Regions from separate parts of the Paenibacillus sp. LX16 genome, predicted to be linked through region 2. Evidence: riboswitches for the same ligand, from Rfam matches in the RefSeq annotation. Region 2 holds a riboswitch; each other region holds the start of a gene.
The links. A riboswitch is a leader RNA that binds a small molecule or an ion and turns the genes downstream of it on or off. The one in region 2 is predicted to bind cyclic di-AMP.

Region 1 (3,125 bases), 2.8 Mb from region 2:
CTCTGCGTTTGACCTCTTGGGACGACGGCGGTATTATGGCCGTGGATATTAAGGAAGCCCAACAATATAATGAAGCCTTTGAAAAAATGCGCAGCAGTCATTGAGCTTGTAATGATCTGTCGTATGATGATAAAAGCGCCTTCGCTATACAACATCGTGGTTGTATGCCGAAGGCGCTTTTATCATAGAACCTGGGTTGGGTGGTCGGGACGATATACCATACAATAAAACGGTTTTTTGCCATCGGGAGTCTGGCGTTCATAGGTATCTGTAAGCTCAAATCCAGCCGCCTTGTAGGCCCGGATAGCGCGCCCATTCCAAGTGAGCACCTCTAGATCAATTTCATTCTTCGGGTTGCGTCGTTGAGCTTCCTCTGCAATGGCACGGACAAAATCTGATCCTTTGCCATGTCCGCATCTGTCAGGGTGCATTCCAAGACCTAGCCGGGTCACACCGATCATAGGAAAATATTGAGCAAATCCCGTCAGCTTATTCTCTTCATCCAGTACGGCAACATATTGCTCTTGGCGAAGCGTGGGACTCCCAAATTCGACTTCAAGCGCCTTCATTTGTTCCCAGGGGAGCCAACCGTATATGTTATAAGGTGGATCATAGCGCCACTCACAGATTGCAGCCGCTTGATGCTCGTCCATCGGTACGATCCGATAGTTGGATATTGAGGCCGGCATGTGTTCCATCCTCCTTTTACACAGGTACTTCAATCATTAACAACAGATTGTAGACAAGTTGCAGGGGAATGGCAAGCGTGTTTATTTCATACCTAAGTCGGGTATACATTCAATAAGAAGGAATTACTGCTCATATGCTCCCCCAGCGGTGACGGTAAAACCGACGATGTTCGCTAAAATTGAAACCTTTTGAGGTCTCAGTTCGTCAGTAAAGATAATAATTGCTGATGTTGTGGACATAAAAAACCGCAATTCGATTCCGGCCAGAATCAAATTGCGGCTAGGGTTAGCTTGCTGTGCGTTAGTTATTCTACGTTATCGTCATCAGGAATTTCTGAAGCTACAGAATGGTAAGCGTCTGTGCTCATAATTCTTTTTGCACCGACATAGCGGTTAGCGTAATAATTTTCGTTCAGTGAGCTAACTACTACACCACGTGAAGTCGAGGAGTGGGCAAATTTCCCTTCACCTACGAAGATACCTACATGGGAAATGCCTCTTCCTGTGGTGTTGAAGAACACCAGGTCCCCAGGTCTCATTTCATCGCGGGATACAGAAGATCCCATTTTGAATTGTGATCCGGATTGATGCGGAAGTTTAATTCCCAGTTTGTTGAATACGTACATTGTGAAGCCGGAGCAATCGAATCCCTCGAGTGTAGTGCCTCCGCTTCTGTAGCTCGTTCCTTTGGCATCTTGAATGACCTGGTCCATCTTGGAGTCTGCATATGCACTGCCGCCACCGAATGTAAAAGATGTAAAGGCAATGGCAAGACCCATAGCTGCGATCGTTAGCTTCTTCTTCAAAAAAAATATACCCCTTCCAATGCCTGCGAGGTTAGCTTAAGGATTCGGTAGAAGGTTCCCCTATGACCACTCTGTTGCGAGATCAATTCACCCAAACTGGTTCCCCCGCTTCCTAGGTGCCAGGAATTAGGCTTAACTTAAGATGTGCACCTTGGAGAGCAGTATTCACAATAACGTTATTTTTGAGATAAAGGTTACAATAAAGATTACAAAGTTGTTACTATCAGTTCACTGCGATTATTGTAACAAAGACGGCTGGCTTTGGCAAATGTTTCATTGCAAAAAGTTACAAAAAAAATCTGCTCCTAATGTCTCAGGAACAGATCTTGTTAACAGTATTCAGTTATGTGTCGTTTGCGCGGGTATGAGTCAGGGTTTTTCGACAGACGGAAATGAAGTAAAAAACATAAAGGCAGGGTTTAGCTTCTACTGGAAATATCGGTATGCCATAGTCTGTACTGCGAACTGATATGCCACAGCCTGACCAGACTAGTAACAAAATGATACGATTGCTGGAGAATGAGCGCCAGCATGCCAGTCCAAATCATCGCCACGGTGCCAAATAGACCGAAGACCAGCAGCACACAAGCACCGAGCAAAAGGGATATACCGACAGCTGGGAGGAGCTGGCGAAAGAAGGCGAGCAGGGAGGATAGTATGGTGTGACCACCGACAGTACCCAGTTGCATATACAGGATGCACTGCCGAATGAACCATCCGTATGCCATCCATCCAATGACATAGGGCAATAAATGCAGCAGATAAGAGGGAGATTGAAGCGCTCCTGCTACAATAGGGTAGAGTCTCGGTACCACCCAAAAGGCGGGAAGCAGCAGCAGTCCCAACTCAATGGTGTAATACAACAGCGACGACATGCCATGGCGTTTCATACCCTTGAAAAAGGACAGGCTTTGCGGTTCAGTCGCATCGGTATGCAGACTTTGATATATTCCGGCTCTAATGAAGGGAGTGATCAGTATGCGTAGTACAGTCGCCCCTAGTAGTATCCACAAATACACATGTACTTCCCGGCTGTCCATCAGAGCAATCTGGCTCTCCATCCAAAACAAGGTCTGTCCCAGCTCGTTTTGACCCTGATCAGGATAACGGAGCAATAGCGGGATAACGGCAGACTGCACCAGCCGATAGAGAAACACCCCCCACAGTAGTCGATACAGAAATAAAATGATAACGATATAAAATCGTATGCGCACCAGCGCCCAGCCCTCTTTTATAACAGTCCGCATCTATAGACACCTCACCATGACAGACTTCCAAGCAGTGTCTCCAACAGCTTGGTTACACTTATACTCCAACGGGTTTGTTGTTTTTCGTCCAATTCGGCCTTTAGGCTATTGTTAATATGCTTATTCTCCAGTGCAATGGTATATAGAGGATCAAGGGTTACATAGGAAACGGGAGAAGTACTTTTGACCCGAAAAGTTGTGCTTTTGCCCGCGCCGTCCCAAGCCTTGAATATCGTTGTCCCATCCTTGAAGGTAAATTGGACAGGGATCTTGGGATAATCCGCCCCTTTTTTGCTGACCGTCACGACTGCTTCATATCCATTCTCCAGCTTGTGGTTTGTGATGTGATCCACTGAAAAGTCCGCCATTTGGCCGTCATATAC
Region 2 (3,125 bases):
TAATAACATAGTAGACATTTTTTGGAAATACCGCAGTTTTTACGCTACGGGTATCGGCTACACTCTGTTGCTGTCTGCACTCGGAGTATTGTTTGGATTTATCATTGGTCTGATTGTATCCTTGCTGCGGATGAGTGGTATACGTATCATTGAGTGGTTAGGTACCACTTATGTGGAGATCCTGCGTGGCACACCTATGCTGGTACAACTCATGATCATTCACTACGGGGTTGCTTTGACGCTGGGTGTCAATTTTACTCCACTCCAGTCTGGTATAATCACATTGTCTCTAAATAGCTCGGCATATCTGGCTGAAATTTTCCGTGCAGGTATCCAGGCAGTAGACCGTGGACAGATGGAGGCTGCCCGTTCGTTGGGTATGGGACGCGGTAAAGCTATGCGTCATGTCATTTTGCCGCAAGCGTTTAAATCTATTTTGCCTGCTATCGGTAATGAGTTTATTACAATCATTAAAGAATCATCCATTATTTCGACCATTGGGATGGTGGATATTATGTATCAGGCCCAGGTCATTAAGAACATTACCTACGAAGGATTAAGTCCGTTCGTAATCGCAGCCGCTATTTATTTTGTAATGACATTCAGCTTGTCTAAGCTGCTGGGTTTATGGGAAAGGAAGTTGAGAGCCAGTGATCACCGTTAAACAACTGCGTAAATCGTTCGGTAAGAATGAGATTTTAAAAGGCATTGATATAGATATCGCCAAAGGTGAAGTCGTCGTCATCATCGGTCCCAGCGGTTCGGGGAAGAGTACGTTTTTACGTTGTATGAATCTGTTAGAACAGCCTACGGACGGGGAGATTTTGTTTGAGGGCGAGCCGATTACAGCTCGTGGCCATAATATTAATGTAACCCGGGAGAAGATGGGGATGGTGTTCCAGCATTTTAATCTGTTCCCGCATAAAACAGTGTTGCAGAACCTGACACTTGCACCAACACAGGTTAGAAGACAGTCAGGGAAGGAAGCGGAAAAAATTTCGCTAGAACTCTTGCGTACCGTAGGGCTTGAGGATAAGAAGAATACCTATCCGAACCAGCTATCCGGTGGTCAGAAGCAACGTATTGCGATTGCGCGTGCTTTGGCCATGCAGCCGCACGTAATGCTGTTCGATGAGCCGACTTCTGCATTGGACCCTGAAATGGTTGGAGAGGTTCTGGATGTAATGAAGAAGCTCGCCGAAGGCGGCATGACAATGGTAATCGTAACGCATGAAATGGGCTTTGCCCGCGAGGTAGGCGATCGAATTATCTTTATGGATAACGGTCAAATTGTGGAGCAAGGTACACCAGAGCAGGTATTTGGCAATCCAAGTCATGATCGAACCCGTGATTTTCTTGCCAAAGTATTGTAAGGAAGTGCTGATATAATCTAGAAAAAAAGTCCTCCGTTTGACGGAGGACTTTTTTTCTTTTTGTCACCATTTCCCCATACTTTCGTAACAAATATCGATTTCTTGATGACAAAATTGTAACGAGTATAGTATGATGTTCAAGGTTCCCAACATTTTCATGCGGATAAGGTTACAAAATTGTGATATTATGCAGTAAGCCAAAACTTACCGGGACAGCATGCGGTTATGACAAACGCTGAATGCTGGGTCCTAACTATGGGAAGTGCGGGGGACGTAACAATTGGCAGTCATTCCGATACGTCATAAGACGATGTGGAATATGCCTAGGGGTGAATTGCACAAGCATAGGGCTTCTCCTGAGTCCGAATCCGACAGCTAACTTCGCAGGCATAACAGAGGAGGTACATATCTTTGAAACATCTAAAACATATTGGTAAAACGATGAAATTTGCGGTGCTTGCCGCAGCTATTGCAGGGCTGGCACAGACAGCTGGAGTAGCGGATGCTGCTTCGCTTCACACTGCCAAAGAGGGCGATACCTTTTTTTTGCTTGCTCAACGTTATGGAGTATCGGTAGACGAGCTAACGAAGGCGAACCCAAACATTGCCTCCAACAATATATATGCAGGTCTGCAAATTAAGGTGCCTGGCGAAAAAAGTGTGAAGGCAGCTTCGGATTCGAAGCCGCAGCTTCTTACGGAGAAAGCACCAGCGAATGAGGGGCCAACGATTGAAGCGTGGGGTAAAACATTCAACTATAGCAAAATAGTTGACGTTAAGGCTTCTGCGTATTCTGCCGCAGCCGATGAGAATGGTAAATGGGGAGCAGTGGACTACTACGGCAATCCGCTTAAACTAGGTACAATTGCGGTAGACCCGAACGTCATTCCGATGGGCACGAAAGTGCTGGTTACAGGCTATTCCCACCCAGGTTTGCCGGATCATTCTTTTGTAGCTGTCGCTCGCGATCAGGGCAGCGCCATTACAGGAAAGCGGATTGATATCTTTATTCCTGGCAACAAATCATTTGTGAACGACTTTGGATTTCAAAATGTGAAGCTGTACGTTATTGATAAATAGCATTGTACGTATATACGGTTTAATTAAACATAATATATATTATGTAAACTTAATACCTGTATCCTACCGCATATAACTAGGTCGGACTCTTATCAGGGTCCTATCCGTAAAAAAAGGCTGTCTTGACGAGCAGAAAACTTCTGCTGGTAAGACAGCCTTTTTACGTTGCTTTAGCTAGTAGCTCAATCATAAACATATTGTTATTTCCGTTCCGATGTGTGGAGTAGCCGGGGGACTGTCACAAATTTGTAGCCCTTAGCTTTTAGAGAGTGAATTAGACCCGGCAGAGCTTGGACAGTGCCTTGCAAGTTGGAACTTTGACCTCCACCAGCGTGCATTAAAATAATAGAGCCAGGCCCTGTAGCTGGGATCACATTGCGCTGAATTTGTGTTTTACTTAGTCCCTTCCAGTCGAGAGAGTCTACATTCCAATTGACAATCATATAGCCATGACGACGTGCCCATTGGATTTGAGGCTCCGTGATTTCACCGTAGGGTGGACGAATCAACTTGGGGCGAAAACCTGCTCTGGCTTGTAAAATACGTTCTGTTTTTGTAATCTGGTTGCGAAAGCGTTCTGGTGTGGCCTTCCTAAAATCCGGATGAGTATAGGAATGGTTTCCTATAGCATGGCCTTCACGGATAATACGGCGTATGATCCCCGGATGCTTT
Region 3 (3,125 bases), 2.7 Mb from region 2:
CAACTATATAGAAATGTAAGTAAAAAAAGGAGATGTAAGCCTTGGGTTTATTCGACACTCATACTCACTTGGATGCGCCACAATTTGACGAAGATCGTGAAGAAGTTATAGCACGTGCTGTCGAATCAGGAGTAACGCGGATGATCAATATCGGATTTAATCGTGAGACCATTCCATCCACCATGAAATTGGCCGAGACGTACGATTTTATTTATGCGGCAGTTGGATGGCATCCGCAGGATGCGATTACAATGCAGGAGGGCGATCTAGAATGGATTGCATCGTTATGCAGTCATAAGAAGGTTGTAGCCATCGGGGAGATCGGTCTGGATTATTATTGGGATACATCACCGAAGGATGTTCAGCATCGGGTGTTGCGAAGTCAAATTGGTCTGGCTCGTGAACTCAAAATGCCCATTGTTATTCATAACCGGGATGCCCATGAAGATATTGTTAAGATTTTGCGCGAGGAAAAAGCGAGTGAGATTGGAGGAGTCATGCACTCCTTTTCGGGTAGCTGGGAGACAGCCAAAATGGTGCTGGATATGGGATTTCACCTTTCCTTCGGTGGTCCAATAACGTTCAAAAATGCCAAGCAGCCAAAAGAGGTGCTCGCACAGGTGCCGCTGGACCGTCTGCTCATTGAAACTGATGCTCCCTATCTGACGCCTCATCCGTTTCGTGGGAAGCGAAATGAGTCTGCACATGTGAGACTGGTGGCAGAGGCTGCAGCCCAAATCAAGGGGATTACAGTGGAGGAATTAGTGTCAATAACGACCCGAAATGCCCTGGAACGATTTGACATTCAATGAAAAAGTGAAGAAATCGATCAAAATAAAGAGATAGACGAAGCTAATCATGAATTTGTTGCAGGAAACTCGAGAATATTACAATATTTTAACCGAATATTTTAAAAAATGTACTTGAAACCTGCTTTACAACATGCATAGAAACAGGATATCATCTTTTCAGTGAATTGTTGTTTGAATGTAAACATCAACAAGTCATTTCATGAACCAGTCTCGCTGAGTCCCTTTTACAGGGAACGGGGGAACCGATATGGCTTACAGTACGTCCGGCGTATGTGCAAGAAGGGAACGTCTCTTCCGCCAGCCGGCTCGACCTAAATTCTTTTCCCGGATGGGATTGAACAGGTGGAGGAGCCGTATTTCGATTTCTTTCTGGGTCTTCGGGGTGAATGTGAAGGCGACCGCCATGAGCGGTTGACCCAAGCTAGGGCGACTCTCTACGTCCGAACCCGACAGCTAACCCCGTAAGCGTAACAAGAGAGAAGCCATCTCGTGCATGAGTTTTCCCGCATATTCACACATGCCGGAAGCCACGAAAGAGCTCTCTAGTCTCTTTCTCTGGCTTTTTTTGTTGTGAATAAAAGAAAATCTGTCATCATACTGTGGTTAAACAGGGGAGGACAGCATGCCGCGAAGACGGGTACATGGTGCAGGACAGTCGTAGTTTGGGCTTGTCTTGTAGAAAATCTGTTATAGTCACGTCAAATCTCAACTATGTCTTACTCCAGACGGCGGGCTATGTAAGGAGGACGGAGGAAATGGGAATTTTCCAAAAAAAGGATACCCATGAGTCACGCTCATCCAGCATGTCTTACGTATTGCGTTGGAAGCAAGAGAATGTGCGCCAGGCTGCTTTGGTTGCTATTTTTCTAATCGCGCTAACGATTATGATTTCAATTCTGATGTACACGCAATCTAAAAAACAAGTCTTTTTTGTCATCGATGGCAAGGCGTCTGCGGTAGAAACCCGGGAATCCAAGCTTCAAGATTTGCTGAGCGAGCATTCCATTTCACTTCAGCCGCATGATACAGTTTCCATGCCGCTAAATGGAGCAATACAGGATGGGGATCGCGTAGTCATTAAACGTGCCAATCAGGTTAAAGTATCTTCAGGCAATGAGACGAAAAAGCTGTACACAACAGAAAATACAGTAGAAGGTGCCATTCGTACCTCGGGCTATAAATTATCGTCAACGGATAAAGTTTATCCTGCGTTGGATGCCTCTGTTTCGTCTAACATGGACATAAAAATCGTCCGTGTGAAGAAACAGCAGGTCGAACAGAAAAAACAGGTGCCTTATCAGGTCATCAAAACGGCCGATCCGAGTCTCTATAAAGGCGATAATCGGGTCATTCAAAGTGGCAAATCGGGTGTGGTAGTCCAGCACGTTCAAAAGGTATATCATGATGGAAAGTTGGTATCCAAACAGCTGGTTAACAAGGAAGTTGCACAGAACCGTGTGGATAAGGTCATTGCGGTAGGAACGAAGAAAAAACCGGTCGTTCTTGCTGCTTCCGTCGGTCCCAATGATGCGGTTAAGGCAACAACGGTTAGTTCGGGCAGTGCTGTCCGTAAAGCAGGCGTAAATTTTAAATATAGCAAAGTTTTACAAAATGTCTCCATGACGGCGTATTCCTCACAGGAGCCAGGTATCGGTACACGTACTGCATCCGGCGCACGTGTCACGGAAGGACGCACCATCGCGGTCGATCCGAGTGTAATTCCAATCGGCTGGTGGGTGTATATCGAAGGGGTGGGCTTCCGCCGTGCGGAGGATACCGGTGGCGCGATTAAAGGCCACAAAATCGATGTGTATTATGAGAGTTTGAGCCGAGCCAACCAATTTGGTCGTAAGCACGGTAAAACCGTATATGTTATCGGACCGGTAAAGCCTGAAATCAACTAAAACAGGTTGTGTATCTTGAGGGCAATGCGATAGTATTAACAACATAGTTATGCCATGCTAAGAAGAGGATATCCTCTTCTTATTTTGTTTTCAAAAGCAGGGAAAGATAAATATAGCTTGCTGTGTAGCAGTGGAGGGAAATGCAAATGATCAAGGAAGTGATCGTGGTAGAGGGCCGAGATGATACGGTGGCCATTCGCCGCGCTGTTGAAGCGGATACAATAGAAACTGGCGGCTCAGCCATTAATAAAATGACGCTGCGTAAAATTGCATTGGCGCAGGAGCGGCGGGGGGTCATCATTTTAACCGATCCCGATCATGCAGGGGAGCGCATTCGTAAGATTATCGCTTCCAAGGTACCCGGCTGCAAGCAGGCTTTTATACCCGAGGCAGAAGCGACGCGCAAAGG
Region 4 (3,125 bases), 1.5 Mb from region 2:
GCGGCCGTCTGCTCCTTGGCTTCGAGCGTCATGCCGTCCTCAGCCACACGTACAAGCCTGTTACGTGCTTGTTCATCCGTAGAAATATCAGCCTGTGTGTAATTGGTGTTGGAGGTGATCCGTTTAAAGCTTACGACCTTCCCAGTGGATAAATCTACATGAATTTGCAGTTTGCTCTTCGCTGAGGATTCAGGCAGATCGACCCGAAAGGTTTCGTAAGGGTAACTTTTTTTCCATGTACGGTCGTACTGTTGAAGCAGTTTTTCTCTAGATAAATAACCGTACAAATCTGTTTCGGCCTGATAGGTCACGACAGGCTCCTCTGGCTGTGATTCAGTATAGCCCAGCTCGGAGCGGGCGAAGTCCAATGCGTGTATGACCGCTTCTTGTTTGCTGATGACCTTTGCGTTCATTACTGATTCTGGACTCGGATTGCTAAGCGAGGGAATAAGCAATTGAAAGATAAAAAAGCAAATCAGGCCAATCCCGCCCAGCAAGCCTAATTTTTTGAAGTTGGCCGTGAGCACGACCGGTTTCCCGATAGGATTCATGAGTTTCCTCCTTAATCTGTAAATAAGAACATCCATTAAAGATATCATACTGCACAGGTTCCCGCCAACAGACCAGCGATATTCATGAAAATAGAGCGAAAGCACTTTAAAGTTCCAATAAAATAAGATAAGCTGCGATTAAACGTTGCCCATTCGCAAAATAAAGCCAATATCACGTTTTTTCGGCGAAATCGGTTTTGTGCTCTGGATATAGAAGGATTATAATCTTGAGGCAATGCCTATGAAATACATAGGTAATGATATACAATTGAGCCGAATTTCTATGGGAAAACGGGGGAACCATGTTACTGGGGTGAATTTTACAACCGATCCTGGAAGTGTAAATAGGGCATACTGTGCTGCCCGAATCCGTCAGCTAACCTCGTAGGCTATGAGCAGGAACCAAGTCAGGCACTCGGTTTTCCGGTGTCTTTTTTGTGTGTATAAAAGTGTAAAAGTTTGCTGAGTTAAGGACGCTGCGCGCCATTAGCACAGGGGGATCGAATAGTGCTTGACATGCATTCTTCCTGTATTCAGGGAATGCTAATTATAGTTACTTAAGGTTTGGAAAAATCAAAAAATTCAGGGGCAACGACGATCGGAAGATCAAATGGAACGCGTAGCGAGCTTACACCGTATTAAATCACTGTTTTTATAGTTTTAAGGATTAGGAGAGAAGTGATGAATAGATGAATCCCAATGCAAGCTGGCTCCGGCTTTCTCCACCGCAGATATTCGTTGCGGGCTTTGCCATTATCATTCTAATAGGTAGTTTATTGTTAATGCTGCCGATCTCTAATACAACAGGAAAACCACTTGCGTTTATAGACGCTTTGTTTACTGCCGCCTCTGCGACCTGTGTAACCGGGCTTGTCGTAAAGGATACCGGTCTCTTTTTTACCACTTTTGGTCAAGTTGTCATCGTTGCGCTGATCCAGATCGGCGGTCTTGGCTTTATGACCATGGCTACCTTGATTGCACTGGTGTTCAAGCGTCGGATTTCCCTGCGGGAGCGTCTCATTTTGCAGGAAGCGATGAATCAGACTTCTGTAGAGGGAATTGTCGGGTTAATCCGTAAGGTATTACTGTACTCACTGGTTATTGAAGGCGTATGCGCTACGATATTCTCGGTTCGCTGGTCCTTTGATATGCCCGTAGGCAGGGCGATTTATTTTGGAATCTGGCATGCCATCTCCATGTTTAACAATGCTGGTTTTGATTTATTCGGTGAATTTCGTAGCTTGACAGGTTATGTATATGATCCGATTGTTAATTTTACCGCAATGTTTCTGATTATTTCTGGCGGCATTGGTTTTGTAGTGATGTCAGACCTGGCAGAATATCGCAAGCGCAAGAGACTGTCCTTGCATACCAAGGTGGTACTCAGCATGACGGGCGCTATGATTGTAGTCGGCACGCTCGTGATTTTTGTATTTGAGTTTACGAATCCGAAGACTCTGGGCTCGCTTGATTGGGGTGGTAAGCTACTGGGATCTTTATTCCAGTCCGTTACTCCCCGTACCGCAGGTGCCAATACCTTGGACATTGCAGGCTTGCGGCAGGCTACGCAGTTTTTTATCATCATACTCATGTTTATCGGGGCTTCTCCTGGCTCTACTGGAGGCGGGATTAAGACCACAACATTCGCCCTGCTCATTGGAGCGGTGATTTCGATGCTGCGGGGGCGGGAAGATATTGTACTGTTCAAGTACCGACTTGCGCAGGGACGAATTTACAAGGCTTTGACCATTACACTGCTGGGGTTGCTGTTCGTGATCGGGGTAACGATGATTTTGTCGGCAACTGAAGATCATCATTTTCTGATGATCTTGTTCGAGACGGTGTCTGCGTTTGGTACGGTGGGGCTGTCGATGGGGCTTACACCTGATTTGACAGTCATAGGCAAGCTGGTGATCACCCTAACGATGTTTGCAGGTAGACTGGGCCCACTCACGCTAGCTTATGCACTGGGGCCGAAAAAGGGTAAAGAATTATATCGTCATCCGGAAGGCAAAATGATTATAGGATGAATCATTTCATAATATGCAGTATACATTTCGTGGGTTTAATCATTTCAGGATTTTGCAAAATCCTCATTTATGAAATTGATTCAGATAAGGGAGTTTTCGAGTAGATATGAAAACGCAGCAGTTTGTAGTTATTGGCTTGGGGAGGTTTGGCTCAAGCCTGGCTTTGCAATTGGTGGATATGGGGTGCGAGGTGCTAGGCATTGACCGGAATGAGGATGTTGTGGACAGTATGAGTGAGATGTTGACACATACTGTCGTGGCGGACGCTACCGATGAAGACTCGTTGCGATCACTGGGCATCCGTAATTTCGATTGTGGCATTGTTGCTATTGGTGATGACATTCAGGTAAGCATCCTCACCGCCATTTTGCTGAAGGAGCTGGGTGTGAAAAAAGTCGTAGCCAAAGCCATATCTGTGCTGCACGGGCGTGCGTTAGAGAAGCTCGGTGTAGACCGGATCATTTATCCAGAACGGGATATGGGTATCCGGGTGGCTCACCAGCTAGTCACGCCTAATTTGCTCGATTATTTGGAGTTGTCTAAG

Region 1: it holds a riboswitch for cyclic di-AMP, as region 2 does, so the genes downstream of both, T3H97_RS00535 (C40 family peptidase) here and T3H97_RS13815 (3D domain-containing protein) in region 2, are expected to answer to the same signal.
Region 3: it holds a riboswitch for cyclic di-AMP, as region 2 does, so the genes downstream of both, T3H97_RS00140 (resuscitation-promoting factor) here and T3H97_RS13815 (3D domain-containing protein) in region 2, are expected to answer to the same signal.
Region 4: it holds a riboswitch for cyclic di-AMP, as region 2 does, so the genes downstream of both, T3H97_RS20785 (TrkH family potassium uptake protein) here and T3H97_RS13815 (3D domain-containing protein) in region 2, are expected to answer to the same signal.

Annotation. Positions count from the first base shown of each region.
Region 1 is NZ_CP141152.1:134,038-137,162, forward strand. It holds gene T3H97_RS00525 (4a-hydroxytetrahydrobiopterin dehydratase) at 1-104, shown strand, start outside; gene T3H97_RS00530 (GNAT family N-acetyltransferase) at 183-689, opposite strand; gene T3H97_RS00535 (C40 family peptidase) at 995-1,495, opposite strand; cyclic di-AMP (ydaO/yuaA leader) riboswitch at 1,501-1,638, opposite strand; gene T3H97_RS00540 (hypothetical protein) at 1,915-2,742, opposite strand; gene T3H97_RS00545 (M1 family metallopeptidase) at 2,754-3,125, opposite strand, start outside.
Region 2 is NZ_CP141152.1:3,167,099-3,170,223, reverse strand. It holds gene T3H97_RS13825 (ABC transporter substrate-binding protein/permease) at 1-664, shown strand, start outside; gene T3H97_RS13820 (amino acid ABC transporter ATP-binding protein) at 651-1,373, shown strand; cyclic di-AMP (ydaO/yuaA leader) riboswitch at 1,604-1,778, shown strand; gene T3H97_RS13815 (3D domain-containing protein) at 1,785-2,453, shown strand; gene T3H97_RS13810 (polysaccharide deacetylase family protein) at 2,654-3,125, opposite strand, start outside.
Region 3 is NZ_CP141152.1:28,916-32,040, forward strand. It holds gene T3H97_RS00135 (TatD family hydrolase) at 42-812, shown strand; cyclic di-AMP (ydaO/yuaA leader) riboswitch at 1,014-1,296, shown strand; gene T3H97_RS00140 (resuscitation-promoting factor) at 1,568-2,716, shown strand; gene rnmV (ribonuclease M5) at 2,863-3,125, shown strand, end outside.
Region 4 is NZ_CP141152.1:4,640,633-4,643,757, reverse strand. It holds gene T3H97_RS20790 (CPBP family intramembrane glutamic endopeptidase) at 1-551, opposite strand, end outside; cyclic di-AMP (ydaO/yuaA leader) riboswitch at 813-957, shown strand; gene T3H97_RS20785 (TrkH family potassium uptake protein) at 1,241-2,581, shown strand; gene T3H97_RS20780 (potassium channel family protein) at 2,688-3,125, shown strand, end outside.